2 linked regions of the Kordia sp. SMS9 genome follow. The protein of the gene in region 1 interacts with the protein of each later gene in a pairwise test. Links are inferred from orthologs where the notes say so. Each region holds a gene or a part of one and is shown on either strand. Other genes may lie near its edges.

Region 1 (16,218 bases):
CGTGCTTTAAAAGGAATGGTACCAGACGATTGCCCGTACACTGTACGTGTCGTTTCGGAAGTATTAGAATCTAACGGTTCATCATCAATGGCAACTGTTTGTTCAGGAACCATGGCATTAATGGACGCAGGTGTACAATTAAAGAAACCTGTTTCTGGAATTGCAATGGGATTAATTTCTGATGCAGATTCTGGAAAGTATGCAGTTTTATCTGATATTTTAGGGGATGAAGATCACTTAGGAGATATGGACTTTAAAGTAACAGGAACTGCGGACGGAATTACTGCGTGTCAGATGGATATTAAAGTAAAAGGATTGTCATACGAAATTCTTGTAAATGCTTTGCAACAAGCACGTGACGGACGTTTACATATTTTAGAGAAATTGACAGATACGATTGCGGCACCAAACGATGACGTAAAAGCACATGCACCAAAAATGATCACCAAAACAATTCCTGGAGATTATATTGGCGCGTTGATTGGACCTGGAGGAAAAGTAATTCAAGAATTACAAAAAGCGACGGGAACTACGATTGTAATCAACGAAGATCCTGTAACAGAAGAAGGAATTGTTGAAATTTTAGGTACAGACCAAGATGGAATTGATGCAGTATTAGCGAAAATTGATTCGATTACGTTCAAACCAGAAAAAGGAAGTATTTACGAAGTAAAAGTAATTAAAATGCTAGATTTCGGAGCGGTTGTAGAATATACAGAAGCCCCAGGAAACGAAGTATTATTACACATTTCTGAATTGGCTTGGGAACGTACTGACAATGTGAGTGACATTGTAAAAATGGGCGATATTTTAGACGTGAAGTATTTTGGAACAGATCCAAAAACACGTAAAGAAAAAGTGTCGCGCAAAGCAATTTTACCAAAACCAGAAGGCTATGTTGCAAGACCACCAAGAGACAATAATAGAGGTGGACGTGATAACAACCGAGGTAGAGATAATCGCGGACGTGACAATCGCAAACCGAGAGAAGATAAATAATATTTTATCCTATATATTTAAAAAGCGCCTCGAAATTCGAGGCGTTTTTTATATGTCTAATTTATTGAGGCAGCTGAAAGGTAACATCTGGTGTACTCGTTTCAAATGTAGCAATACCAATAACTAGAAATAAAATAACACTAATTCCCGTAAGTGATGTAATTAAAGATGCTGTATTATTTTTAAGCTTAATTTTCCTAATTTCTGAAGGTATCAATAGCACACTATCTTTTCTTTTCAATCCATAATACGCACTATCAATTTGGATGATTTTCTTGTACCTAAAACGTTTTCCAGATTTCGACACTATCTTAGTTCGCTTCTCACTCGCAACAGCCTCGTCTAAAGTATACGTTTTAAAATTATAGATGATACAGCTTTGAAACAACAGCAATACTGTAAAAATTGCGGTTCCGATTTTCGAATATTTTATAAAGTATTTCATGATGTTTCTTTTTAAAAAGTTACTTGGAAGTTAATTCCCATTGTAAGAATTGATTGAATCGAATTTAGATGAACACGAACTTGTGGTCCTATTGAAAAATAATCGCCAATCATGAATTTGAGAGAAGAGGTTATTGGAAAACCTATCGTTGAAGTACGATCGTATCCACGAATTGCAACGTTTTTTTCTTTATAATAAAAGTATGACAAACCCGCAAAAGCATCCCATTGAAGCCAACTAGTCCATTCAAATATTCTTCCCCAAGACAAACTCAATGTAGAAAAAGAATCACGATACGAACTCAGTACGACAAATTCTTGTCCGAATTGCGCTGACAATAAAAAAATATTCTCCTTATACGCAATTCCCAAATCGCCACCAATGACAAAACCTCCATGATTTCCACCAGTAAAAGCAGCCAATGGACTTACAGAAATTGATTTAAATTTGAAATTGCTATTTTCTTGCGAAAAAATTACCAGCGGTAACAGTAGTAAAATGATAAACTGTTTTTTCATAATCATCTGATTTTAAGATTTACATGAAACGAATGTAGTTTTGAAACGTATTTTGTGCATCCGAAATACGCATTGAAGGGAATATTCGGATGCTTTTTTTAATACCACTTTCGTGAGAACGTACACAAGAAAAGTTACTACTTCACAGAAAATCACCATAGCAAAATGCTTGAAACTCCTTAGAAAGACTGAACTTTTATCTTTTTTTGGAAATTTTCTTTACAAAAGTTTAACTGCTGTTTTCAGTAGCAATATTGTCATGTAATTGTTTGAAAATAAATTGCTTTTAAAATGTCCGAAATCTTCTTTTGGATGAAAATTTAGGACATATCAGTACTTTTTTCGATATTCGGAAGGTGTCAAATCGGTAAACTTCTTAAACGCTGTATAAAAGGTAGAACGCGAATTAAAACCACATTCCAACCCGATGGCAACAATCGTGTAATTATCAAAATCGTCATCTTTCAATAATTCTTTGGCTTGTGCTACGCGCAGTGAATTGATGTAATCTGAAAAGTTATACTCACTACACGTATTGATCAATTTTGACAAATGTCCCGCACTAATTTCAAGTTCTTCTGCCAATGGCTCCAAACTCAATTTTGCATCTAAAAATCGTTGTTCTGAAACAATATAACGCGCAATGGTTTCAAACTCTTGCTGATGCTTTTCTGACAAATCCTTTTTTGCTTCTGCCGCAACTTTCTCAGTAGTTTCCAACTTTAATACAGCCAACTTTCCACGCAATAGAATTCGATCATGCAATAACGTATATCGTGAAGTTCCTTGATATCCAATCCAATACAACAATACTGAAGTTGCCAAGCGTAACGGATAATACGAGCGATAATCATCATCATAATACGTATTCAATACAATGGCTAAAATCCAAAATCCGAGAACGAATCCACCCAAAATTAAAAAGATTTTCAACCACTTAATATCGTCATAATTTGCAATAAAATCGAGCAATTTACTTTCTCCAAAAACAATTCGAAGACATTTATAAAAAAGAAAAATAGAAAAAGCAGCATTCACCATTTCCTCAATGTACGTGTACATTTTTACGGAATAAATATTCGTTTCCGAAGCATTTAAAATAAAAACACTTCGCAAAATCAATTCCAACACAAACAATACGATCGCAACTTTTAAAAAACTCCGAACTTTACCTTGAATGTTTAAATAATAAATAAAAAACATATAAAACATCGGCATAATGAACATATACCAAGGCACTAAAAACTGTCGTAAAAAGAAGAAATCGAAACGAAAATCTTTGGCAATTAACCATGCTTGCAAGTTGTTGAGCGACAAAAAGAAAACCGTCAGATTCAAAAAAATAATCACCTTACTGACTTTCTTTTTAGAAAATAAAGTGAATCCATTGAAAATGAAACCTTGAACAGCTCCAGCAATCAATAAAAAATTAAAAAAATTAGCGCTCATTAATTTTTCTTTGTTGTGAAAGTAGGAAACTCAACTTAAAATTGAAATATTTTTTTACTTTTATTTCATACAGTGATTTCCCATAAACTATACTGAACAGTTACAAAACTTCCTTTTTGTTACCTAGTTGTAAGTGCTAAATTATCTTTAATTTACAATTGGCTTGAAAATATATTTTTTTAAAAATACCAAACTGATCAATGCTGTTGACGCTAGACAAATTCCCCAAACCAACCGATGATTCAAATGCAAAGCTTCAGCCAACAACCAATTGAGTCCCGTGCTAAAAACCAGCGCACCAATATCTACAACATACGCTCTATACAAACTTTTAAAATACGACGTTTTGTGTGAAAATGTAAACTGTCTGTGCAACGCGTGTTGCCGTGCAATTCCAATAATGAAAGCAAAAATCCAACTTATAGTCGCTCTAGGCGAAAACGGATTGAAGTAATACACAATTTCGTACGTAACAAATCCTAAAACTGCGCCAATCACAGCAATGATCAGCATTCGAAACGTTTCGGATTGTTTGTAAAAATTGAAAATCATGCTTGATAAAAAGTTACGATTATCGTTAGAATTTTAAGTTAATTGTCACTTCGAGCGCAGTCGAGAAGGCACAGAACCACTATTTCTCCAAAGAAATCTCGACTGCGCTCGATTTGACATCAGCATTCTTATTGAGTAACTAATCTTCTTCGTTCTTTCAAAACCCAATACAAACCTTTCGCATCGGTTTGCATTGTATCGGAAATGAACAAAATAATAAGTTCTTCGATATGTGAAATGTAGCCGATAAGCATTGCTGCGTAAAACAAATATTCGTTGTAACTCCACGCAAATAATACAAAAATAAAGAAACCTTGTACGTATCCGCCAATTTTTGTGGTGTATAAATGCAGACTTGGATATTGTTTGAATTTGATAAAAGAAACGATCAGACCAAACACAAAAAAGCCAATAAACAGCCAAAGCATCCAAATGGAATTGGCCATTTCATCCAATTTAAATGTAAAAATTCCGATAAAAGCCGCAATGAACGTTCCGTTGTCTGCTAGTGAATCTAATTTTGCGCCAAATTCCGTTTGCAAATTGAAACTTCGCGCAATCAATCCATCTAAAATATCTGTGACAAGATTCACACATAAAAAGATGGCGAATAAATTTTCTTTTCCTGCGTAAATAAACCACAAAATCAGCGGAAATGTGAGCAATCTATAAAAACTTAAAAAGTTGGGAACGTTGTATATATTTTCTGTTTTTTGCATGTTAAAATGATTTTTTAAGGTGAAATTGCACTAAAAGTTGACTGATAATGATGTGTGTAGCACTGCTGATACAAAAGAGCAACATTGCATTTTGCAACGAAATGTTTCCCATCAAAAAATACACGAAACTCACGCCAAAAGCAGAATCCATTTTGTCAATCAGCATGAACAAAAATTTGTTAGAAGAAGCCTGCGTTCCTGGTTGAATTCCCAGTTTTCGCTTCATGAATGAATTTGGCAATTCAAACAACATATAGGCAAAACCAAGTACAAATCCTGTAAAAAATGATAATGGTATTTGAAAATCGAAGGTGAAATTCAACAAAAACAACAGCAATCCATTGACGAGCGATACAAATACAAAACCGCGCCATGTTTTGTTTTTTCCGAATAATTTCTTTGAAATCGGTTGTTTCAATACAGGAAACACATCCTTCTTAATCACGAGTATATGCAGCACATTCGATAAGATTAAAGGCACCAAAACAATATAAATATGTTGCAAAAAACTATACATCTTCTTCCAAAAATTGAAGCATTCGCAATGCTGTTTGTAATACGCGCTTTGAAAAATCATACGCTACCAAAATGCTAGAAACTTCGTAAAAGGAAAGTCGCGTCACAATGTATACTTTTAGTGAATATGTGTACGCTTGCAACCACGTTTCCCAATCCTTATCTTGAGATAACTGATAGTGTGTTTTGAGATAAAAATAAAATTCGTCTTTTTTGAAATTTGGCAGCAAGGTAAAACTCAGAAACTCTACAATATCGCGCTGCGGATAGTCAATTACTGCCAATTCCCAATCGTAAATTGCAGGAATTCCATTATTTCGAACGGCAATATTTCGCGGATTAAAATCGTTGTGAATGATGGTTTTTTCAACTGAAATTTGACTTTCTTGTGTTTGTAAATCGTCAATTTCGTTATATAATTTTTGCAATACGAATTTGTCTTTGTCATCCGCACATTCCGAAATTAAAATCTGCATCAGTTGTTTGTACAATGCTGTGGATTTCCAGGGTTGAAATTCTTGTACATGTCTAAAATCTTCCATGGGTACATTTTGATGAAATTGTGTAATTACTTTCATCACAGCACAAATTGTGGTCGGATTCCAGTGTTCTGGATGATTCTCAGAGTTCATAATTTTCATCTCCTCAACAGGCAAAAACTCTTGAATCAGCATAAAAATCTCGCGTTTCGGATTGACGTGTTTTCCAAAATATTTTGGCATGAATTCAAAACCGATTTTGTGTAAATACGAATAGACTTCAATTTCTTTTAAATGACAATTGTGGTATTCCAAATGTCGTTTGGATTGCTTCAACGCATCCGACAATGCAGGATTGATCGACGCCGCAATGGTATGCAAACCCTTGACAATCTCATCATCCAACGGTTTTGATTTTATAAGCACATCTTTCGATTTGGCAATTCCGTTGGGCTGTGTATAATCTATTTGAAACGGTAAAAAACCAATGATTTTTTTATTGACTTTGGAAGCGATATTCGTCAAAATTCCATTCTCCAATAATTCGTGTGATTTCGATTGAATGTCTTGAATTTGCTTATCTTCAAAAAAACCATTCAAACTCGATTGTACAAAATTGGACGTCAATTCGGATGGCAACAACCAGTGTACAGGTTTATTTCTACCCAATTTTTCATGTGCTTTTGCGAATTCACCACTGACAATTGCAGCATACGTCGAAATTTCCAATCCCAACGCAAAACCTGCAATCAACTTAGCAAATCGCTCTACTTTTCCAGTACCGTAACAATCCATAATTTCCAAGGCTTGCGCTTGTCTCGGCAAGGAAGTTCCTCCGCCAACGCTTCCAATGACTAAATTGGGTAAGGTCAATTGCAGAAACAATCCATTGTCTTTTTTTTCCAACTGCAACTCTCCTACACTCGATTCGTGAATGGACGCCAAATCTTGTCCTGTTGCCACAAAAATTGCCGCAATCGCGTTGGCTACATTGATATTATACCCAATCATTCCATCTTTTTTAGCCAATTTTTTTGACGGATGAAAGCAACGCAACAACTTATCTGAAGTCGTTCGTAATATTTTTGTAATAATTTCTTCGGGAATCGTACATTCTGCCACGACATGAATGCCTCTTCCCGATTCCATATTGTATTGTGAAACCTTTTTATCACACGCACCATTTCCTTCAATAATAAAATCTACTGGCGTAATTCCTGTGGCATTTATAAACGCGTCTACCAAATACAACATCGCATGCCACGTGCAGGTTGTTGTCATGTTTTGTCCCGAAGCATCGCCAGTTGTGTAGGTAAATTTGGTGTGAATAATGTGTGCTTGTTGTATGCTTTCAATCTGAATCAATTTTCCATGGTTGGAATGTGCTGCTGCTGCTTTTTTGATATCATGAAACGAATCGTCCACAAATTGCTTAAAACGAGCTGCTTCGTGTTCATCTTGAAAAATAAACATCGGCGCACGCGTCATTTTTTGCCATTTGACCTCCGCAGAAAAACCATTGCTTTTACTAATGACTTTTGCACCGCGATTCATACTCGCAATGAGCGCGCCTTCTAAAGTTCCTGCGGGACAATAGGTTAATTCTTGGTTTTCTCCATTGCTAAAAAGTAGCGGACCGACGATTCCCAAAGGGATTTCGGTGCTTCCAATATAGGATTCTATGTTTCCGCGAATGTCTTGAAACTCCAAGCGCGATTGTGCAATGATGTTGGTATTGATATTTTCTCTTTCGAGAAAGTCCAATCGCATGTTGGTGGCAGTGCCCGTTACGAGTCCTCTGCCTGGTATAATCGGTATTTCCATAAGTTTTCAGTTTGCTTATACTCAAATGTATTGTAAAAATCACATTTAAAATGATACTTGATACAAATACTCAATTTATTTTTTGCGTTTTTCGCAAATTTTAATACAAATACAATTCTATAACACATTGTTTTGTCACTCAATTCGGAATGCGTTAATTTTGCAGTCTATTTTGAAGCAGTATTTATGACCAAATTGAAACTTGCAAATTTGAATGGCAAGCCCGAAATTTTTCATTCCATTCAAGGAGAAGGAAAAAACATGGGACAACCAAGCGTGTTTATTAGAACATCGCTGTGCAATTTGCATTGTGTTTGGTGCGATACCGATTATACATGGAATTGGGAGAAAACGCGTTTTGCGCATGTAAAAGACGCCGATCCTACGTATAGAAAGTTTAAAATGGAAGAAATGATTGTTTCGCTTACGCTGGAAGAAATCTATGTGGAAGTCGCAAAAACGGGTTGTAAAAATATCGTCTTAACTGGCGGCGAACCGATGATGCAACTCGAAGAACTTTCTGCATTGATCAAATTTTTCAATACAAAAGCAGCCGATTATTTTTTTGAAATCGAAACCAACGGTACTATTTTACCAGATGCCACTTTTGAAGCGTTGATAGATCAATATAATGTTTCACCCAAATTAGAAAATTCTAACAATCCAAAGAAATTACGCGAAAAACCAGCAGTTTACTCGTATTTTGCTACCAACGAAAAGGCTGTTTTTAAGTTTGTAATTTCGTCTGAGAACGATCTCACGGAAGTGTTAGAAATATGCAACACCTATAAAATTCCCAACCAAAAGGTATATTTAATGCCCGAAGGCACCAACCCAGAAGCATTGCAACAAAAGCAACAATGGTTGATAGAAGTCTGTAAAAAGTACCAATTTCACTATACCGATCGTTTGCACGTACATATTTATGGCGATAAAAGAGGTGTGTAATTCATTAATTATGAAATAATTGCACCTTTCAAATAAACTTTATTTCAAATAATTCTTAGCTTTTTGTAACATTTTTGTCATTTTGTACGTATAACTAATTGCGTAAGCACAAAAAATAAAATCCCAAGTACATTACATGAGACAACTTAAAATTACCAAGCAGGTTACCAATAGGGAAACCGCGTCATTAGACAAATATCTTCAAGAAATCGGTAAAGTTGACCTTATTACAGCAGACGAGGAAGTAGAATTAGCTCAGAGAATCAAGGCTGGCGATCAAATAGCGCTAGAAAAATTAACAAAAGCTAACCTTCGTTTCGTAGTATCGGTTGCAAAACAGTATCAAAATCAAGGATTGACACTTCCTGATTTGATCAATGAAGGGAATTTGGGACTTATTAAAGCCGCACAACGTTTTGATGAAACGCGTGGTTTTAAATTTATTTCGTATGCCGTATGGTGGATTAGACAATCTATTCTTCAAGCATTGGCTGAACAATCGCGTATTGTTCGTTTACCTTTGAACAAAATTGGTTCTATTAATAAGATTAATAAAACTTTTGCGTATCTTGAGCAAAGTCATGAACGTATCCCTTCTGCGGAAGAAATTGCGAAGGAATTAGACATGACTGTGAATGATGTAAAAGAGTCGATGAAAAACTCTGGACGCCACGTATCTATGGATGCGCCGTTAGTGGAAGGAGAAGATTCGAACTTGTATGACGTATTGAATTCTGGTGAATCGCCAAATCCTGATAAAGAATTATTACATGAATCTTTAAAGACGGAAATTGAGCGTGCGCTAGAAACTTTGACGCCAAGAGAAGCAGACGTTATTCGTTTGTATTTCGGATTAGGAAACCAACATCCAATGACTTTGGAAGAAATTGGTGAAACGTTCGACTTAACTCGTGAGCGTGTACGTCAGATTAAGGAAAAAGCGATTCGTCGTTTAAAGCATACTTCACGAAGTAAAATATTGAAAACATATTTAGGATAAATTCCTACTAACAATACAGCAGTTTAGTTTTTATAACATAACTGTTCGTTTTTTGATTGATGAATGACGCTCTCGCATTGCGAGAGCGTTTATTTTATAGTACTTTTGTCGGCAAACAACAACACTCTACAAATTATGTCTACAAAACGAATTGCGCCTTCCATCTTGGCTGCAGATTTTGCCAACTTACAACGCGATATTGAACTAGTAAACGCAAGTGAAGCCGATTGGTTTCATATTGATATTATGGACGGCGTTTTTGTGCCGAATATTTCCTTTGGAATGCCAGTTTTGAAAGCGATTAACAAACATGCTACAAAAACTATTGATGTCCATTTAATGATTGTTGATCCTGATCGGTATATTGAAACGTTTGCTGATTTGGGCGCGAATGTATTAACCGTACATTATGAAGCGTGCACACATTTACACAGAACGCTACAAGCGATTAAAGCGGCAGGAATGAAAGCTGGTGTAGCATTGAATCCGCATACAAATGTAAGTCTCTTAGAAGACGTAATACAGGATATTGATTTGGTATGCATTATGAGTGTGAATCCTGGTTTTGGCGGACAATCGTTTATTGAGAATACCTATGACAAGGTCAAAAAGTTGAAAGATTTGATTGTTAAAAAAGGTGCTGCTACCGAAATTGAAATTGATGGTGGTGTCAATGATAAAAACGCCAAAGCATTGGTTGATGCTGGTGCAGATGTGTTGGTTGCGGGAAGTTTTGTATTTCGTTCAGAGAACCCGACGCAGACGATTCAGAATTTGAAACAGCTAGTTTCTTGAGAACAAAAAATTACTTTTACAAAAGCGGTTCTGTTTTAAGCACAACCGCTTTTCTTTTTGAAATTAATTGTATTAGTTATTTTCAGGACAGGTAATTTGCTCTCGAATTAAAGAGCCATTTGTATTAGGCTTGTAACGAAAACATTTCCCATCAGTAGATTTTAAGATGATTCCCCGATAAATATTACTCACATAAATATCTCCATTTTCTACTTGAAGTTTGGTTTGGGGAGTGTTGGTTCCAATTCCAACAAAACCTATTTCTGCTCCTGCTTGCGACTGACACGCGTCTCCGATACCATTATTATCTGTATCTAATTGATTGTTATTGGCAACATAGCGACAATTATCACATGGATTTCCTACACCATCATTATCGTCATCCAATTGGTCTGGGTTTTGAATGTCATCACAATTATCTACAGCAGTAGAAAGTCCGTCATCAGTACAGTTTGAAGTGGCTATTGTTAGATCGGAACAAGTAGCTCCATTATTCGCCAAGGTAATTTCAGAAGGTTCTATACCTCTATTTAAAAGCACCTGTAGTACACAACATTCATCTAGTAACGGATTGTTTTCAATCACTAAATCCAATCCTGCTAGGTTCATTTCTCGTAAAGCCAAAATGTCTGTCAACACTGGATTGCTTCTTAATTCTAATCCAAAATTAAAACGATCTACATGCAATCCTGAGATACTAGTTAGTAATGGATTAGACGTCAATTCAATTTTAGTACTCACATCACGTATATTTTCTAATCCTTGCAGGTTTGTTAAATCCGAGTCTTCAATAATAAGCGTATTGATATCTAATACATTTTGAAATCCAAGTAAATTTGTTAGGTTACTTTGCCTAATTTCCATAACGCCTATATCTGTGAGATTTTCCAAACCATCTACACTGGTAAGATTGGAATCTTCGATAATGAATGAATTGATTTCCTGCACATTTTGGAGCCCAAGTATATTAGTAAGGGCACTTTGTTTAATTTCAAGATCTTCTATGATCGTTATACTATTTAAACCATCTAGATTTTGTATCGGGTTGTTGATAAATTTTACGTCGTGTATTGTTGTTCCTAATAGCACATCACTTAAACTTGTTAAAGATGCATTTCCTTCTATATGTATGGGATCATCATTATTAGACCAATTCCCTAAAAATGCTATGGACGTGAGACTATCATTATTGAGTATTTCAGTGACTCCTGACGCCGTAGGTGTGTACGATAATTTGAAATTTAAGTTAGATAGTTGTGCGTTATTTTTCATTTTAGGACCACTTCGTGTACCAATATTTGAAGTTCCATCTCCTAAAATAATTGATTGTAGATTATCATTATTACTGATTTCAATATTTGTCACTACACCTGTTAGACTTGGTAGTGAAATTGCGGTTAAAAGATCACAATTTACAATTCTTAAATCGCCTGTTATCGTTTGAATATTTTCTAATCCTGCCAACGAGGGAAGGCTTTGTTGTATTTCTATATATAAAAAACCCGTGACTTCTGTGAGAAAGGAAAGTCCAGAGAGATCGAGAACAGCATTGGGATCGAGGAAACTCCCGATGTAAAGATTATTTACCGAAGTACACGTACCTGCATAGGTAGCCACAAAATCGTCGATTGATTGTTGGTTAGCTAAATACACAGTGCTATTACTAGCACACGGTTGGGCTACTGCTTGGTGTAGACTGGCTGTAAAAAACACCCATATTAATATAATTTTTTTCATCACTTTTATTGTTATTGTGGACAAATTATTTCCGTCCCTACTAATTTCCCATTGGTATCAGGTTGGTAACGAAAGCATTTTCCATCTGCGGTTTTCATGATGATGCCACGGTTAATATTACTTATAAATACATCGCCATCTTCCACATGAAATTTAGCAAGCGGATTGTTTGTACTAATTCCTACGAAACCTGTATTTGCACCTGCATCGCCTTGACATGCATCGCCAATTCCGTCATTGTCAGCATCTAATTGATTGTTATTAGCTACTGTTGGGCAGTTATCGCACGGATCGCCAATGCCATCATTATCAGTATCGGTTTGATCTGGATTGCTAAGATCTTGGCAGTTGTCATTGGCAATGACGCCATCTTCACCACAGCCATCTAAAATGTCAGAAGTAGCATCACAATTGGTATTATTCCCAGTTATACTTATAACACCTTCAACCGCGCCATTGTTGTACAATCTTTCCAAAGGACAACATTCGTCAAGACTTGAATTATTTGTTAAGTTTAAGCCTCCAAAAATTTTGAGTACTTCATCAATGTGTGTTATGTTCGTTAAAGATTGATTGCCATCGATTGTCAAATTTCCGTATACTGTTAAATTATTTCCAAGTCCGTCTATATTATCTAAAGATGCATTGTTTTGAATGGTAATATCATTAAAATTTTCGATAGTGCCTAAATCTGATAAATCGGTCAAACCAGCGTTATTTATGATTGAAATATTTTTTCTAAATGAAGTCACTGAATTAAATAAGCTTAGGTTGGTTAAGGATGCGTTTCCTTGAATTACTATGGAATCACTTGATGAATCAGTATTTATATTTCCAAGTGTATATAAAAAATCGGTAAAGCTTTGGTTGTTTATAATTCTTAAAGACTCAAAAGTCATATTAGAATTACTTCCCAGAGATATGGATTGAAGTGCATTATTACCATTTACTTCAAATTTTGCCAAATCGTTTCCTAAACTTGGAACCACAATAGTTTGAAGTTGATTACAATTAGACACTAAAAACTCTTCCCCAAAAGATGATAAGCCACTTAAACCGTCCGTATTTTGCAAACTAGAATTATTGCTTATCACTACATTTCTACCTACGGTATTTAGTGAATTTATTCCATTCATGGAGACCAGAGAAGTATTATTTGTCACTTTTAAATCTAGAGATATGTCATTTAAGCTATTTAATCCTGTTAAAGATGTGAGTCCTGAATTATTCAAAATTCTAAATTCACCTCCGACAGAAGTTAAACTTTGTAAGCCATCCGTTGAAGAAAGAGAGGAATTTCCATTTATTTCTAAATTTTGCTGAACAGTTGAAACTCCATTTAAACCTTGTAAAGACTGCAAACTAGGATTGTTTATCAACGTGCATTGTCCTTGCACAGCAGTCAATCCACTAAGTCCATTGATTGACGTTAATGTTGGATTGTTCAAAATGTAGAGGTTTTGCAAATTACTTACATTCGAAAGTCCATCTAAATTGAGTAGTGACGCATTATCAACAACACTCAAAAAATTTTGAATACTTGCTATATTGTTCAATTCATTCAAAGAACTTAATCCTGTATTGTCTACTACTAAAGTCAGGATGTTTGTAAAAGCATCAAGACCTGCAATGGAAGACAATGAAGGATTGTCTCTTAAAAATAATGCCAGTCCTGTATGCGTATTTTCGTTTAAAACATTTAACCCTGAAAAGCTAGTTAAATTTGGATTGTTTAAAATTTCAATAGAATTGACACTACGGGTAAGCGTTAATGATAAATTTGATATGCTGGTATTTTCAACAATGACATCTTGTGTCACCTTCATTTGGGTAAGACCATTAAGACTTGTTAACGAAGGATTGTTTTTAATCGACATCAAGAAAATGCCTTGGTTAGGTTGTAAATTTTGTAGCGTAGCGGTTGAGGATAGGTTTGAGTTATTGTGAATGTATAAATACTTCTGAGTACCTGTTGCATAGCCAATATCAACAATATTTTCCAATCCAGTTAGATCTGTCAAATTCGTACCAAAAATACCTAAAATCCCTCCAACATTCGTAATGAATGAGAGTCCAGATATATCTGTTATATTATTATTCGTGCTATTTCCTATATATAAGTTAAAAGGAATAGTATTACAACCTGTACTCGCATGGGTAGCAACAAAGTTATCTACTTGAAACTGGTTTGCTAAAGTGACACTTCCAGAACTGCAATTCTGAGCATGTAAAGTAAGTATTCCAAGTAAACATAAGATTGATACGTATATTTTTTTTTTCATTTTAGTATATATTTTATTGTGGACAAATAATTTCTTGTCCTACTAATATTCCTTGTTCATTAGGCTTGTAGCGGAAACATTTTCCCGAAGCCGTTTTCATGATAATTCCACGGTTGATATTGCTAATAAATACGTCGCCATCTTCAATGTGTAATTTGCTTAATGGTGTATTTGTGCTGATTCCCACAAAACCTGTATCTGCTCCAGCTTCAGCCTGACATGCATCGCCAACGCCGTTTCCGTCCGTATCTAATTGATTGTTATTAGCGACTGTTGGGCAATTGTCACATGCATCACCAACGCCGTCACTGTCTGTATCTAATTGATCTGGATTGCTGACATCTTGGCAATTGTCATTGGAAATCACGCCGTCTTCACCACAATTATCAAAAATATCGTGAATGGAATTGCAATTTGTATTGTTCCCGTACAGTGTGAAGCTTCCTGTTACGGTTCCTTGGTTGTAAAAGCGATCCAGAATACAGCATTCATCTAAATTTGGATTGTTAATCAATCTCATATTTTCATGTACTTTTACCAAATCATCCAAGTAACTTATGTCTGTCAAATTTTGATTTCCTGAGATTTGTAAATCTCCAAAGACCTCAATATTTTTTCCTAAATCATTTAAATTTGTCAAGGAAGGATTGTCACTAATGGTTAAATCGCCTGAACGTGCCAAAAAACGAAGGTCGTTTAGGTTGCTTATACTTGCATTATTTACAATTGAAATTCCTTTTCGAAAATTAGTTAGCGTACTCAAAAATTGCAATGAAGTCAATGCAGGATTCCCTTCTACTATAACACCAACGTCAGAAGAGGAAGCTATATAATTTGCCATCTGAAATTGAATATCAGTTAAAGCTTGATTGTTTTTCAATTCTAATCTAGTGAATGAAAGTTGAGAGTTATCTGAAATTGATACAGATTGTAACGCATCATTTTCCTTAATTTCTAAAGCGTTCAAATCGGTTCCTAATCCAGAAAGGGTTATGTTTTGTAATTGATCACAATTTAGTATGCGAAAAATAAATCCAAAAGATGATAAACTACTCAAGTCATCTACGTTTGGTAAACTGTTATTATCACTTATTGTGATTGCGCTGGTAACGGAATTTAAAGCACTTAATCCGCTTAGTGAGGATAGTGAAGTATTATTATTAATAGTCATTGTACCATTAATTGTACTCAAGCTTGAAAAGCCATCAATCGCGGTTAAAGAAGCGTTTAATTCAATTAAAAATTCTCCTGAAAAAGAATTTAAATTAGTAAAACCACTAATCGTATTTAAAGAACTGTTGTTTCTGATGGTGAGATTCCCTGAATGGGAAGTCATTCCATTAAATCCATTAATTGATGTCAAGGCTCCATTATATTGTATATCTATATAACTTGATGGAGTACCAGAACCGTTTATTGCATCGATGGATGTTAATGCTGGATTATTAACGATGGTACAAGAATTACGAATGGCTGCATTATCTAAACCTGTAAGAGATGTAAGTCCAGTATCAATAATTCTTAAATTGCGTATATCTGTAAAGGCTTGCATACCGTCAATACTAGTTAGAGATGGATTATCTCTAATGGTAACTTCAGTACCAGGGTACGTACCGTTAGTGTTAATTATAAGTCCTGAAAACGATGTCAAATTTGGATTGTCTCTCACACTAAAAGTATTAATGAAGCTTCTTACTGTAGCTTGAAAATCAGTGATTCCTGTATTGGTGACAATCACTTTATTTTGAGCCTCAAGATGTGAAACTCCATTTAAACTTTGAAGTAATGGACTGTCAGTAATGCGTAATTCTCGGATTCCGTCTGGAGTATTCAAATTTTGCAAACTACTGATGGATGTTAAATTAGGGTTATTTGTTATTTCTAATGTTTCTGAGTAACCATCAGCTGCACCAAGTGTTGTAAGATTTTGAAGACCATTTAATGTAGTGAGACTT
Region 2 (16,267 bases), 2.3 Mb from region 1 along the record:
TTATAGAAAACATTCAAAAAGTAAAAACGGTTTAATCACAATCAACAATATGCAGCGAATTCTCTCGATTATAAGTGTGCTACTATTGATAGTTTCTTGTAAAAACGATTCAAAATCTGAAAAAGAAGCTTCTAAAAGTGGAAAGATAACCAAGGTTGTAGAAGTGAACCTTTCTACAGATCAAGAACAATTCTTAGCAACAACGATTGCCTATTTCAAGCAATGCAAAGCGGAAGCTACCAACAGAAACGATTGTCGTAACAGCATTACAGAAATGATCTCTGAATTTTATTCGCTGGATGATTTTAAAAATGAAAACGATCAATACAAAGTATATGATAGCATTCAGGCGATTGTCAAACGATCAAATTCGTGGACAAAACTAGGAAAAGCTAGCAATCAAGAAGTCTTGATAAAAGCACAATCTGCCGCCAATAACGGAAACGCTACCATTGCTATAGATATGTCAGAAACCTACGGACAAGTCGCAATGATCATTCCAGGGAAACTGTCCAAATCAGGCGCATGGAAATTGGAAGTACCAAACGCAGCAGCGTTGGTAAATTACAATGCAGACAAATCGTTTACGGAAAAATCGCTTTCGTATGCGTTCAAATCAACAGAGAATATCGTGTTATTCACGAGAAAATAGTTGCAGTATTTTTTAGGGAAAACGTTTTCGCATTTCATAAAAAAAGGCAAAAATCAAACATCGCTAACATATCCATAAAAGCAACGGCAAAGCTTATAAAACTTGATATAGTTTCGTAAATTAGCCTAGAAGAACAACAGAAAAAGACAAAAAAATGAGCAGAATAATCAACATTCACGCAAGACAAATATTAGATTCAAGAGGAAATCCTACGGTGGAAGTAGATGTTATAACGGAAACAGGAATCTTAGGAAGAGCCGCAGTACCATCAGGAGCATCCACAGGAGAACATGAAGCAGTAGAATTAAGAGATGGCGGAGACGCGTACATGGGAAAAGGAGTGAGTAAAGCTGTTCAAAATGTAAATACAACCATTGCAGATGCTTTAATTGGAGTTTCTGTATTTGAACAAAATCATATCGACAAAGCAATGATCGATTTGGATGGAACTCCAAACAAAGGAAACTTAGGAGCCAATGCAATCTTAGGTGTTTCTTTAGCAGCAGCCAAAGCAGCCGCTAATGAATTGGGAATGCCTTTATATCGTTATGTTGGTGGTGTTTCTGCAAATACCTTACCTGTACCAATGATGAATATCATCAACGGAGGTTCGCACTCAGATGCGCCAATTGCATTTCAAGAATTTATGGTGATGCCTGTAAAAGCAAAAAACTTTACACATGCGATGCAAATGGGAACGGAAATTTTCCACAATCTTAAAAAAGTATTGCACGACAGGGGTTTAAGTACCGCTGTAGGTGATGAAGGTGGTTTTGCGCCAACCTTAGATGGTACGGAAGATGCACTAGACACCATTTCAAAAGCAGTTGCCAATGCAGGATACAAACTAGGGGATGAAGTCATGATTGCGTTGGATTGCGCTGCGGCGGAATTTTACGTAGACGGAAAATATGACTATGCAAAATTTGAAGGGGAAACTGGAAAAGTACGTACGTCTAAAGAACAAGCAGATTACTTAGCAGAATTAGCGGCTAACTATCCAATCATTTCTATTGAAGATGGAATGGACGAAAACGACTGGGAAGGTTGGAAATACCTAACAGAAAAAATTGGAGACAAAGTACAATTGGTTGGAGACGATTTATTTGTAACGAATGTAGAACGTTTATCACGAGGAATTGAAAACAACATCGCAAATTCAATCTTAATCAAAGTAAACCAAATTGGAACCTTGACAGAAACCATTGCAGCGGTAAACATGGCGCACAACGCTGGATATACTTCCGTAATGTCGCACAGATCTGGGGAAACAGAAGACAATACGATTGCCGATTTAGCAGTTGCCTTAAACACAGGACAAATCAAAACAGGTTCAGCGTCACGTTCAGACAGAATGGCAAAATACAATCAATTGTTACGCATTGAAGAAGAACTAGGAGAAGTAGCATACTATCCACAAGACAAAGCTTTTAAAATAAGCTAATACTTCACACACATACAATAAAAAAGCGGTCGAATTTCATACAAATTCGACCGCTTTTTTTAGTTTACGCGCAAGTTACACAAGTTAATTCTTCACAAGCAGTTGCTCTGCACGTTAAAATACCTTCGGTCAATGGCGGTATGGTTGGGTCTGGGCAACCACAGGTTACATGCGGACAATACGAAAATACTCTCGTATACTTTTCTGTAAAGTCGATAATCGTATTGATGACGTCAGACACATCTATAGAGGCATTGCCTCCAAATGTTTTATTCAAATTACTTACCGATTGTTTACGGAGCGTTAAACTCTTCAAATTCTTTTTTTTCATAATATAAAAGTGTTGATTTAGAGTAAGTTATAAAAAAAGAAAATGAGTCAATTACGGTTTTTCCGTAATTAATATGTTATAGGTCAGTATTTTGAAAGAATCTAGGTGTAAATTGGTATTACTAGTGGAAGTTTTAAAACAAACGAATCAACAAAAAAATAAAAAAACGAAAAAAAATAATATCTTTATGACATGACCGACAACAACAAACCAAATGGCTGTCTTGTGAGTTTTCAACGGCTCTTTTCAGGAATAATGGCAATTTTGGCAACCATATTTTTAATCATTGTACTCATTTACTTAACGTATAATGTAAAAATAGAGGGAATATCTTTATTGGTGGTCACGGCAAGTAGCTTCTTTGTACTGCGCTATATTTGGAAAAAAGTAAAGCGAAAATCAACTTCAAACAAACAAGTAATAAAAGGTGTTTTTTCAGACTTCTTCCGAATCATCATTGTATTTGCCATTTTCTCTGTTGTTATGGTAATTCTCGAAAAAAATGCAGGAAATAAAATAACAATAAAAGAAACAGAGAACGATACAGACAAAACAGAAATCGTTACTACAACCGAAAATGGAAATGAAATTCGCTACATTGTCAACAAACAATCTTGGCGTGATTTTGCAGGCAATTGGCATCGGATGGATTTCAAAATAGCCGAAAACAACGTGCAAAAATCTAAAAAAAATCGCCACAGCTTTCGCTATACGCGTAACTTTTCTTGGGGAACTTTTTACAAACACATGGCAGATCATGATCGACCGCTATTGGAACATTTGTACGATTCTTTTAGCAAAATTCAAAAACAAAAAAAGTTAAACAGAAGACAATTTGCCGAATTGATCATTACCAGCATTCAAGACATTCAATACAACTATATAAAATCGTCACCTTGTGATGGAAGTGAAGAATTTCCATGTGTGGGAAATGTGCGACTCGGAATTTTTGCACCTGTAGAATTCAGCGCCAGCTTGCAAGGCGATTGCGACTCCCGAACGGTATTGCTATTTGTATTATTAGCAAAATTTGAATATGATGTCGCTATCTTAAACAGCAATCAATACAAACATTCTGTGCTGGGAATCAATATACCTTCCACAGGAAAATACAAAACACGTAACAGAAAAAAATATTATTTCGTAGAAACGACTGCAAAAAATTATACAATAGGAAATTTGCCAGCAAAGGTGTCAAATGTAGGCTATTGGAATTTTGTATTAGTCAATAAAAAATAAAACTTATGAACACAGATGTATTCTATTTAGCACTTAGTCAACTCGTACTCTCTATCTTTTTGGCGATTGTCATCTTCTTTATTTCCTATAAAATACTGATCAAAATATTTAAACTGAAAGAAGAAAACTTAAACGATTCCAACTTGGCATTGAGTATTTTCTTTTCAGGAATTATCTTTAGTACAGGGTATTTGCTAAGTGGAATCATTCCGTCTATCATCAATGCGATTGGCATGTTGAAAGTGCATGCAAAAGAAAATCTATTTGTAGAAGTTTTAAAATACTCTTCCTTATCATTATTTGTTGGTTTTTTATTGGCAGGTGTCATTCATTTTAGCGCATTTATGTTGACAAAATCTATGACGAAACACGTAGATGAAGTTGGTGAGTTAAGAAAAAATAATTTAGCAGTCGCGATTTTACTCGCTACCATTTTAATTTCCATTACCATCATTGCCAAAGACAGTTTGGTATTTTTGATTGAACTCTTCTTACCACAACCTGTGGTTACGGAATATACGGCGTAGTGTGAATATGAGGTTACTCAAACAGAAAAGTATCAGCAAAACGTATACAAAAACAGGAAAAATATCAACATCATAAAAATCACTTATAATATTGATAATCAATTTTATAGTTAAAATATACCCAAAGCATTTTACAAAAAATTAGACTATTCGTATCTTTAAAAGAAAAGGATAGCTCATGAAAAAAATTACACTACTTCTAATATGCTTCATACCCATATTGCTTCAAGCACAGCAATTGATCTCCATCACGCCCGTAAGTGAAAACACTATTTTATTGCGTTTTGATGAAGGCGAAAAAGATTTCACCAACTTTGATGAATTCTACGTTTACAGCGCGCCCAATGCAAGCTATTATGGACAAATAGATGAAGCACAAGCATTACTTCCTGCAAACTTTACGATTACAAGTTTGGATGATGCTTTGTATGCAACGCCACAACAAGCTATAGCAACGTTTTTTAAATCAAAAGAACAAGTAGCTTTGCAAGAGTATTATGTATATGTACGATTGCCAAATGCGATGGAAAATGGCAAAACATATACCATAAATGTTTCCAATATAAACACACAACAAAACACCTTTTCGCTCACATTTGATACCTTCAATACCTTTTCGGAAAGTATTCATGTCAATCAAGTGGGAATGATAGCAAGTGCTACTGAAAAATTTGCCTACGTATCGCAATGGCTGGGAAAAAACAATGCAGCGAACAGTCACTATGAAGATTTTACAAACTTTATTGGCGCAACCTGTCATGTAGTGCGTGCTTCAGACAATCAAATCATCTATACAGGAACAGGCAATAACGGATTGCAGTTTCGCATGGAAAATACGTTGGCAGATTACTCAGAAGATTTTGCTACGAAATATTGGTACAATTCTCCTGTGTGGGAATTTGACTTTTCAACTGTTGGCATCAACATTCCGACAAGTGATGATGAAGAATATAAAATTGTCATTGAAGGCATTGGAAGTTCGTTTCCTTTTAAAATATCAGATAGAGTCTATGACGATGTGTATAAAACCATTTCCAACAGTTTACTATATCAACGAAGCGGATTTGATCGCGGAAACGAATATGCACCTTTTGTAAAACCAGTAGATCATGTGCCTGGTGTTGATGGTTTTGAAATTACATATTCCAACTTTAGACGTATGGATGTAGATTTTGGTGATGACGAAAGCTTTATACAATTACCAGCACAAGCTACTACGGCTGTCAACCCTACAAATGCGACTGCTTGGATGGTTTCTCCAGATACAATGCCATGGGGAAGTGGTGGACATTTTGATGCAGGCGATTTTGATGTGTACATTCAACATTTAAACTTACCGATTTACGGTGCATTTTTATATCAACTCGCACCAAATGGTTTCTTGGATGGCGATTTAAACATTCCAGAAAATAATAATAATGTTCCAGATGTGTTAGACGAAGTACAATGGACACTTGATTTTTTTAGACGTACCAAAGGACCTACAGGCGGAATTTGTGGTGGAAAAGAAACCAACGGTTATTACGGGCCATCTTACAACGATGGTTCAGGAAATTCTTCTTCCGAGCAAATGTGGTATGTATATAAAGAAGATCCTGCGGCTTCGTACGTGTATGCAACGGCAGCAGCTTTGTTTTCACAAGCATTAAGTGTTGCTGGCGATGCAAACAATCAAGCAGATTTGTATAAAAACGAAGCGATTAACGCGTACAATTGGGCAAATGCCAATGTCACAATAGCAGATTTAGATCAATTTTTTCAAGGAATCAGTTACGCCGGAAAAGTAAAAGATTTAAAACTGTCAGCAACGGCAGCTTTATACAGTTTAACAGGTATGCAAGAATATTTGGACTATTATCTCAACAATTCGGTAGTCACAACGCCGACAACCTTACTCTATCAATATCAAATATATGATGAATCGTTAGCAAACTGGATATTTAGCGTGATTCCGCAAGACAAATGGGGAAATTTTGACGCAGTTGCCATCAATTTGCAAAGCACACAAATTCAAGCCATCAATTACTGGAGTGCTGTTTGGGGAACAGACGATATCAGTCTAAAACCAATTCGTTTCATAAAATCGCAATACCAACCGCCAATTTTGGGTACTACTGGTTCTACGCCGCAATTGATGCCGCAAATCATGTCGCACTATCACACACAAGACACGCAATTACTCAATAAAATGTTGTCAAGCAACGACATGTTATTAGGTGGAAATCCTGAAAACAAAGTATACATTACACGTGCCGATTTGTTTGGTGCAGAGCGGTATTCCAGAGAAGTATTGCACGATGCAGCCATGAGCAACGCAGGAAATGCAATTCCGGGAATTCCATTATATACGCATCATTTGGACGGACAAGAAAACTTTGTCATGTCGCCACCAATTGCCGATTGGCCATATATGGAAATGAACTTAGATGCTAGAGTTTACTTTTTACAATCAGAATTTACGATTCATCAAAATACTATACAAAGCATGATGTTTTATGGATATCTTAATTCGATATTCAATCCAGATTTAATTTTGAATGTTCCTGAAAATCCTTTTAATGAAACACAACGACTCGTCATATATCCAAATCCGAATGACGGAATATTTAGAGTCAACTGGCAATCCAATAGTACATTCAACGAAGCATGGTTGTACGACATTAATGGACGAAAAATAGACTTCAAACAAAACGGCGTCTTTGCTGAAAACGGTATTGAAATTGAAACAGGTTTGCTCACGGAAGGTATTTATATCTTAAAAATAAACTTAGACGATGATATTATCACGAAAGAAGTAAACATTCGATAACTAAAAAAAAGTTAATTATAGACAAAAGAGTCATTTTATGCAGGCATAAAGTGGCTCTTTTCAGTATTACTAATAGATATTTATAAATTACGAGTGATTTCCCCCGTGTAAAGTCGTCAAGAATATATAAGTTAAGTACTTTAGCAAATGCAAATTCTTCCCCAGACAAATTTGCTCAAAATAGCTTCATTTTACAATAAGAACTCAATGTATGTCACCATGTATTTTGAAAATTGGTTGATACACTTTACATGCATTTTTACAAACCGATTAAATCCTATACATGAGATTAAGACTACTATTTGCATTATTGATTTTTACAAACATCATTTGGGCAACTACAGAAACACCGCCACCTTCCAACGACAACTTTGCAAACGCTATTCCGGTAAGTTGTGGAGGAAATTATACAGCATCAACAGCTGAAGCAACGTTAGACGAAAACAATGCGCCTGATGGTTTTGGGGCAGACTTAGATGCACCAAATATTTGGTATTCGTACACAGGTAATGGAATTCCTGAAACCATTACGTTAGATTTATGTGCTTCTGGATACGATACTTCGTATTTAATATACACGGGAACTTCTGGAAATTTAACCTTGGTGGCAGGAAATGATGACAATGAAGGCCAATGTGGGCCCGGATATCGTTCGTATGGAACCTTTGAATCTGATGGAATAACGACATATTATATTACAATAACAGGATACAACCCAACAAGTATTGGAGCGGTTGATTTAACTGTTTCTTGTTTGCCAGCAGACATTGTTTATATAACAGACGCAAATTTTGAACAAGCATTAATTGATTTGGGAATTGATTCGGGAACGGTAAATGGATATGTGTCAGTTGCCGATGTTGACCAAGTAAATGACTTGAATATCAGTAATAAAAACATAACAAGTCTATCAGGAATTGAAGCGTTTACAGCACTTGAAATTTTAATTTGTAATAACAATGCAATTCGTTCTATCAATCTAGAAAATCAACCCAGTTTAACTTTACTAAATTGTAGCGACAATGACTTAACATTTCTAAGTGTAAAAAACGGTAACAATACTAACATAACGTCATTCAACGCTTTAAATAATTTTGATTTAGCTTGTATTGAAGTTGATAATACTGCATACAGTACAACGAACTGGACGAACATTGATAGTGGAGTTAGCTTTACACAAAACGACTGTACAAACGTAACATTTGTGCCAGATGATAATTTTGAGCAATACTTAATAGATCAAGGACTTGATGATGTATTGGATAATTATGTACTAACAAACAACATAAATACGATTGAAGTGTTTTCTATATCCAGTCGTCAAATTCATGACCTTACAGGAATAGGTGGTTTTACAGCGCTGGAAGAATTAAATTGCACAAGCAATGAGTTGACGAGTTTAGATTTATCTCAAAATGTAGCATTGCGCAGATTAAAATGTTATTTTAACGAGCTTACCAGCATAAACTTAACGCAAAATACAGCGTTAGAAAGATTGGAATGCTTCGTAAATAATTTAACTACAATTGACCTCACACAAAATACGGCACTTAACTATTTACGAGCAGAGCTGAATCCTTTGGGCACTCTTGATCTGAGTCAGAATTTGGTATTAGATTATATAAATCTCTCAAGAACACAATTAACAGCCATAAATCTTACTGCTAACGTTGCATTAGAGAATATTGTGCTAACGAACAATTTACTGACAAGTATAGACGTTTCTCAAAATGTGAATGTAAAAGGTCTTTTTGTGGACGATAATTCACTAACAAGTATAAATGTTGTTACCAATCAAGCTTTGCAACAATTTTATTGTGACAATAACGCAATTGAATATTTAGACTTGTCAAATAATACGCAACTAGTTTCATTACAAGCTTCAAACAATGCACTGACAGGTATAGACTTGAAAAGCGGAAACAATACCATACTTCCAAGTGCTATCGGTGGCTTTTTTGACGTAACTGGCAACCCAAACTTAACATGTATAGAAGTGGATGATGTAGCATACAGTACTACAAATTGGACAGATATTGATCCGGGACTTACGTTCAGTACAAATTGTAATCCATCACCAATTCCACCGAATGATGAGTGTGTAGACGCGATTCCAGTACCAATAAGTGACGGCGGTTGCAACACAACGGTTTCAGGAACCTTGGCAGGCGCAACAGACTCAAATGTATACCAATGCTTTGGAAACACGAATAGTTTTTCAGATGTGTGGTACAGTTTTGTTGCCACAGATACAGCACACGATATTAAAATATTAAATACTTCAGGAATAAACTCTAGCGTATTTCACACGGTTATTGACGCACAAACGTATTCCTGTGGAAACATTACGGATGCAGTTTACTGTACGGATGCACTTGAACGACAAGCAACAGGATTAACGATTGGAGACACCTATTACATTCAAGTATTTACAGATGTAGCAAATTCAACGGAAACATTTGATGTTTGTGTATCCACACTAAATATTCCAGGACAAACTTATGTGCCAGATGATAACTTTGAACAAGCACTTATTGATTTAGGATATGATGATGTTTTAGATGATTATGTAACTACGGCAAACATTAACACGGTTGAAACGTTAGATGTTTCAAGTGAAAATATTGCCGATTTAACAGGAATCCAAGGTTTTACTGCATTAAAAAATTTAAAATGTACATCAAATAATTTGATAAGTTTAGATGTTACTCAAAACACAGTCTTAGAAATTTTAGACTTCGGACTAAATAACATAACAGCTATTGATATAACGCAAAACACTGTCTTAAAAATATTACGATTCCAACAAAATAGTTTATCAAGTATTGATGTTTCACAAAATGTTGATTTAGAAATTTTTGCAGGAATGTTCAATGGGTTACAAAGTTTAGATGTAACCAACAATACAAAACTAACACTCCTAAATTGTTGGAGTAATGGTATCGACGAAATTGATTTGTCTCAAAACCCAGATTTAGAATTCTTATCTATGAGAATAAACGATCTAGTAAGTTTAGACATATCAGCAAATCCAGTACTAAGAAGTTTAGATTGTCATGCAAATGAACTAACATCATTAAATGTTCAAAACGGAAACAATTCAAACTTTACAACATTTGTAGCAACTAACAATTCTACATTGAATTGTATTCAGGTTGATGATGTAACGTATAGTACAACCAATTGGACACAGATATCAAGTGGTTCAAGTTTTAGTACGGATTGTGGTTATCTTGAAAATGATGAATGTGTAGACGCGATTCTAGTACCAATAAGTGATGGCGGTTGCAACACAACGGTTTCAGGAACCTTGGCAGGCGCAACAGACTCAAATGTATACCAATGCTTTGGAAACACGAATAGTTTTTCAGATGTGTGGTACAGTTTTGTTGCCACAGATACAGCACACGATATTAAAATATTAAATACTTCAGGAATAAACTCTAGCGTATTTCACACGGTTATTGACGCACAAACGTATTCCTGTGGAAACATTACGGATGCAGTTTACTGTACGGATGCACTTGAACGACAAGCAACAGGATTAACGATTGGAGACACCTATTACATTCAAGTATTTACAGATGTAGCAAATTCAACGGAAACATTTGACGTATGTGTGTCTACAAATACAATTCCTGGACAAACCTACGTGCCAGATGATAACTTTGAGCAAACACTTATTGATCTCGGATACGATACAACGCTAGACAATTATGTAACTACGGCAAATATTAACACCATAACATCTTTAAACGTAGTAGGCAAAAATATCGCAAGCCTAACAGGACTTGAAGACTTCACAGCATTACAGTCGCTCGATTTTTCAATCAATAATGTTACTACAGTAGATCTTACTCAAAACGCTCAATTGAGATTCTTATTACTTACCGGAAATTCACTAGCAACTATCAATGTTTCTCAAAATCCACTCTTAAGAGGGTTAACTGTTGAAGAAAATTTATTGACAACTATCGATGTCACTCAAAATCCACTTCTAGAATCACTAAACATTTCAAAAAATTTATTTACGTCTATCGATGTTACTCAAAACGCTGGATTAACTAATCTAGATGTAGGAGAAAATTCACTAAGCCAAATAAATGTCACTCAAAATCCTGTTTTGGCCTTTTTAACACTAGATAAAAACAATTTTTCTGCCGTAGACGTTACAAACAATCCACTACTTTCCAGTTTATCTGTTGAAGAAAATTCATTGACAACAATTGATATCACCCAAAATCCAGTATTATTAGGTGCCTATTTTGGATACAACCAATTAACAACAATTGATGTTTCTCAAAACCTAGCACTAGAAACGCTAGTTGTTACTGCGAATAGCCAAATTTCAACAATAGATGTTTCTGTAAACGCAGCTTTAAAAAATTTAAGGATAAATAGCACACAGATATCAGAAGTAAATGTTTCAAATAATCTAAACTTGGAAGGTTTGTCCGTGTCAAATTGTCCCATAACTGGAGTTGATCTTACTGCGAATGTTGCACTACAAAATTTAGGTGTCGTAGGAAGCCAATTAACTACGATCGATGTATCTCAAAATCCAGCATTTGTAAGCTTATTTTGCAGTAATACAAGTACACTTACCAGTGTAAATATTCAAAATGGAAACAATACAAACGTTACAACCTTCTTTGCTTTAAACACACCAAATCTTACCTGTGTTCAGGTAGATAACGTAGCATATAGTGCAGCCAATTGGAGTAATGTAGATGCTGGAATAAATTTCAGTGCAAACTGTGGTTTTCCTGTAAACAATACCTGTGTAACCGCAATCAACGTCCCAATAAGTGGTATTGCATGTAACAATGTAATAGAAGCGACAATAGTTGGTGCTACGAACTCTAATTCGCTACAGTGTTTTGGAAACAATGCAAACTTTACGGATGTGTGGTTTAGCTTTGTAGCCACCGAAACAACACATAAAATTGCATTACAAAACCTAACAGGTTCGCCAAACTTTCTTTGGCACTCCCTAATTGATGCTCAAGCATATACCTGTGGAAACATTACAGATGCCATTTACTGTACAGATGCATTAGAAGATACCGCAACAGGATTAACAATAGGAAATACGTACTACATACAAGTATATTCACATGTAGCAAATGCAAATACTACATTTGACATTTGTGTGACTTCATTTGCAATTCCAGGGCAAACATACGTTCCAGATGATAACTTTGAGCAAGCACTCATTGATCTCGGATATGACATAACTTTAGATAATTACGTAACAACAACAAATATTTCTGGCATTGAAAACTTAAACATCTCAGAAAGAAGTATTGCCGACTTAACAGGAATTGAAGATTTTACAGCGTTGAAAGAATTAAGATGTGAAACAAACAATCTTACAAACTTAAATATCACGCAAAATACACAACTTACCCTTGTTCACGCATTTAACAATACGCTAACAAACGTCGATTTTACACAAAACACAGCGTTGGTGCAACTATTCATATCAAACAATCAATTGTCGACTATTGATGTATCTCAAAATACAGCATTGGTAGATTTAGGTATTTTTACCAATCCGCAACTAGGAAGTATTGATGTATCTAACAACTCAAACTTAAAAACATTAAATATAAGTTATACACCAGTTTCAGAAATTGACGTTTCCAACAACTTAGCTTTAGAACGATTGTCATTTGTAGATTGCCCTATATCAGAAATTGACGTAACAGCCAATTTAGAATTGAGACAATTAAGTACTTCGCAGAGTCTAGTGACAAGCGTTGATGTATCTGGAAACCCATTATTTGAATGGATATCTTGTAGAAACAGTCCATTGCTTACACAATTAAACTTGCAAAATGGAAACAATACGAATTTTGTATTTTTCCTAGCTACCGATACGCCAAACCTAACCTGCATTCAAGTAGATAATGCTGCCTACAGTACTGCAAATTGGACAAATATTACTCCAGGAACAAGTTTTAGTACAGATTGTGGGTATCTTACGAATGATGAATGTGTAGACGCAATTAACGTCCCAATAAGTGATGCTACATGTAACAATGTAATAGCCGCGACAATGGCAGGTGCAACAAACTCTAATTCGTTACAGTGTTTTGGAAATAATGTAAACTTTACGGATGTGTGGTTTAGTTTTGTTGCCACCGAAACAACGCATAAAATTGCATTGCAAAACCTAACAGGTTCGCCAAACTTTCTTTGGCACGCCCTAATTGATGCAGAAACATATACCTGCGGAAACATTACAGATGCTATTTACTGTACAGATGCATTAGAAGGTGAAGCAACAGGATTAACCATAGGAAATACCTACTATATACAAGTATATTCACATGTAGCCAATGCAAATACGACATTCGACATCTGTGTATCTACAAACTCAATTCCAGGACAAACCTACGTGCCAGATGATAACTTTGAACAAGCATTGATCGATTTAGGCTTAGATACCACCTTAGACGATTACGTAACCACAGCAAACATCAACACGGTAAACGACCTAAACATTCGTAATTTGGGTATTTTTGACCTTACAGGAATAGAAGACTTTGCCGCTTTAGAAATCCTAAACTGTGGCTTAAACTTTTTGGGTGAATTAGATCTAAGTCAAAACACAAACCTTAACTATCTCATTGCAGACAACGCGGCGTTGGTTGCCTTAAATATGCAAAACGGAAACAATACCAATGTCACTACGTTTGTCACACTCGGTAATGTAGATTTATTCTGTATTCAAGTAGATAATGCTGCGTATAGTACTGCCAATTGGACAATTATTGAAGCTATGACAAGTTTTAGCGAATATTGCGGAAATCCTATTCAGTTGGCGGCGAAAGTATACTTACAAGGCGCGATGCTGCAAAATACAGACGGTTTTATGAGAACCGATTTAAAAGATAACAATCATATCTTAACCGTAAGTCCATATACAGATGCAACGGCGATTCTTGCAACCGATCCTGTATTTACTGCTACGGGACAAGACAAAATTGTCGATTGGATTTGGGTAGAACTCAGAGATGCCGCAAATCCATCAGTGGTCTTAAATGGCAAATCTGCGTTATTACAACGCGATGGAGACATTGTAGAAGCACTTTCAGACAATACGTCAACTCCTGTAAACTTTGCGCGCGCGCCAGGCGATTACTATGTCGTTATAAAGCACAGAAACCATTTAGGCATCATGTTAAATATGACTATTTCTTTTACAAATATGGTCACTGCTGTAGATTTTACAGATGGTAACAACCAAATTACCCATGGTGCAAACGCACAAACGACCTTTGGAATGCCCGCAAATACGGTAGGAATGTGGTGTGGAAATGTAAATGGTGATGGTGTTGTGCAATACTCAGGAACCAATCCTGATGCGCCAGCCATTCTCTCAACAGTACTAAATGATCCTGACAACTTCCTAAACTTTCCAACGTTTACAGTAAGTGGTTACGAAGTAAATGACGTTAACATGGATGGAAGCACGCAATACACAGGTACAAATCCTGATACGCCGCTAATCCTACAAAACGTACTAGCGCATCCTGGAAACTTTCTAAACTTTAGTACCTATCAAATCGTAGAACAACTACCTCAAAACGAATAAAAAACAAAAAAACAGATGTAAAAATATCCAACAAATAAAAGCTGTACACAAAAAAAGACTTCTATCAAAGGATGATGACATATTTAAGCATTAACATCATTTATTTTTATCATAAATTTTATAGATACTTTAATTGTTAAATCCTTTATAAAGTATTTTCATAAATCGCTACATATTTCGTAATTTAGCGAACCAGATAAAAACAAAAATATTCAATAGAAAATATGTCAGATACCACAGCTACGTTAGAAATTAATGGTGAAAAATATGAGTTTCCAGTAATTGAAGGAACAGAAAATGAACTTGCCATTGACATCAAAAAATTAAGAGGCTCTTCAGGAGGAATTATTACCATTGATCCAGGATACAAAAATACAGGTTCTTGCGAAAGTGCCATTACGTTTTTAGATGGAGAAAAAGGAATACTTCGCTACCGAGGATATGCTATTGAAGACTTAGCTGAAAAAGCAGACTTTTTAGAAGTTGCGTATCTATTAATTTTTGGAGAATTGCCAAATGGAGAACAACTGACAAAATTTCACAAAGACATCAAAGCACAATCTATTGTTGATGATGATGTAAAGAAAATCTTAGACGCATTTCCGAAAAGTGCGCATCCAATGGGCGTTTTAGCATCACTGACAAATGCTTTAACTGCTTTTAACCCATCTTCTGTAAATGTGGATTCGGAAGAAGACATGTACAAAGCGATTGTGAGAATATTGGCAAAGTTTCCAGTATTAGTAGCTTGGACGATGCGTAAAAAACAAGGTTTACCATTAGATTATGGCGATTCGTCATTAGGATACGTAGAAAACGTACTCAAAATGATGTTCAAGCAGCCAAATGAAAAATATACACTCAATCCGATTGTCTTAAACGCGTTAGACAAGCTTTTAATTTTACACGCAGATCATGAGCAAAACTGTTCTACATCAACCGTAAGAATCGTTGGTTCATCACACGCAGGATTATTCGCTTCCCTAGCTTCTGGAATCTCTGCACTTTGGGGACCATTACACGGAGGTGCTAACCAAGCGGTATTAGAAATGTTAGAAGCAATCAAAACAGACGGTGGCGATACTAAAAAATACATGGCAAAAGCCAAAGATAAAAGTGATCCATTTCGTTTAATGGGATTTGGACACCGAGTTTACAAAAACTTCGATCCAAGAGCAACGATCATCAAAAAAGCTGCGGATGAAGTATTGGCAGATTTAGGAGTAGAAGATCCAATCTTAGACATCGCAAAAGGACTTGAAAAAGAAGCCTTAGAAGATCCGTACTTTGTAGACAGAAAATTATATCCAAATGTAGATTTCTATTCAGGAATCATTTATAGAGCAATGGGGATTCCAACAGAAATGTTCACGGTAATGTTTGCTCTAGGACGTTTGCCAGGATGGATTGCACAATGGAAAGAAATGCGCACGCGCAAAGAGCCAATTGGTCGTCCACGCCAAGTATACATTGGAGAAAATCACAGAGAATTTAAAACAATCTCTGATAGATAATACAGAAAAAAACACCCACAAGCTTCATAGATTTTCATATCTGTGAAGCTTTTTTACTATATACACCTTACCCAAAAACTACATGTTAGCATTACACGTAAACGATGAAACTTCTACACTAAAAGCGGTGATTCTTGGAACTGCTGAA

The links.
Region 2: the proteins of rpe (region 1) and eno interact in binary tests that used the Escherichia coli proteins (3 or more experiments, as listed by UniProt). The link is inferred for Kordia sp. SMS9 from one-to-one orthologs.

What each region holds. Positions count from the first base shown.
Region 1 is NZ_CP031153.1:2,357,168-2,373,385, reverse strand. Bases 8,513-11,414 are described here. They hold rpe (ribulose-phosphate 3-epimerase), read left to right. Parts: upstream 8,513-9,584; coding sequence 9,585-10,244; downstream 10,245-11,414. Other genes in these bases: KORDIASMS9_RS10255 (hypothetical protein), read right to left, coding at 10,317-11,414; KORDIASMS9_RS10265 (RNA polymerase sigma factor RpoD/SigA), read left to right, coding at 8,586-9,449. Outside these bases: KORDIASMS9_RS10310 (polyribonucleotide nucleotidyltransferase), read left to right, coding at 1-999; KORDIASMS9_RS10305 (hypothetical protein), read right to left, coding at 1,061-1,444; KORDIASMS9_RS10300 (hypothetical protein), read right to left, coding at 1,456-1,962; KORDIASMS9_RS10295 (AraC family transcriptional regulator), read right to left, coding at 2,293-3,411; KORDIASMS9_RS10290 (GtrA family protein), read right to left, coding at 3,559-3,963; KORDIASMS9_RS10285 (CDP-alcohol phosphatidyltransferase family protein), read right to left, coding at 4,092-4,682; KORDIASMS9_RS10280 (CDP-archaeol synthase), read right to left, coding at 4,684-5,199; KORDIASMS9_RS10275 (phosphotransferase), read right to left, coding at 5,192-7,501; KORDIASMS9_RS10270 (7-carboxy-7-deazaguanine synthase QueE), read left to right, coding at 7,688-8,449; more of KORDIASMS9_RS10255, read right to left, coding at 11,415-11,981; KORDIASMS9_RS10250 (S-layer family protein), read right to left, coding at 11,993-14,263; KORDIASMS9_RS10245 (thrombospondin type 3 repeat-containing protein), read right to left, coding at 14,277-16,218. UniProt on the Escherichia coli protein: Catalyzes the reversible epimerization of D-ribulose 5-phosphate to D-xylulose 5-phosphate.
Region 2 is NZ_CP031153.1:49,172-65,438, reverse strand. The notes cover bases 1-2,951. They hold eno (phosphopyruvate hydratase), read left to right. Parts: upstream 1-806; coding sequence 807-2,096; downstream 2,097-2,951. Other genes in these bases: KORDIASMS9_RS00210 (hypothetical protein), read left to right, coding at 2,620-2,951; KORDIASMS9_RS00215 (hypothetical protein), read right to left, coding at 2,161-2,427; KORDIASMS9_RS00225 (hypothetical protein), read left to right, coding at 50-652; carA (glutamine-hydrolyzing carbamoyl-phosphate synthase small subunit), read left to right, coding at 1-35. Outside these bases: more of KORDIASMS9_RS00210, read left to right, coding at 2,952-3,666; KORDIASMS9_RS00205 (DUF350 domain-containing protein), read left to right, coding at 3,672-4,193; KORDIASMS9_RS00200 (glycoside hydrolase family 9 protein), read left to right, coding at 4,372-7,002; KORDIASMS9_RS00195 (leucine-rich repeat domain-containing protein), read left to right, coding at 7,286-14,605; KORDIASMS9_RS00190 (citrate synthase), read left to right, coding at 14,830-16,119; KORDIASMS9_RS00185 (dimethylarginine dimethylaminohydrolase family protein), read left to right, coding at 16,202-16,267. UniProt on the Escherichia coli protein: Catalyzes the reversible conversion of 2-phosphoglycerate (2-PG) into phosphoenolpyruvate (PEP). It is essential for the degradation of carbohydrates via glycolysis.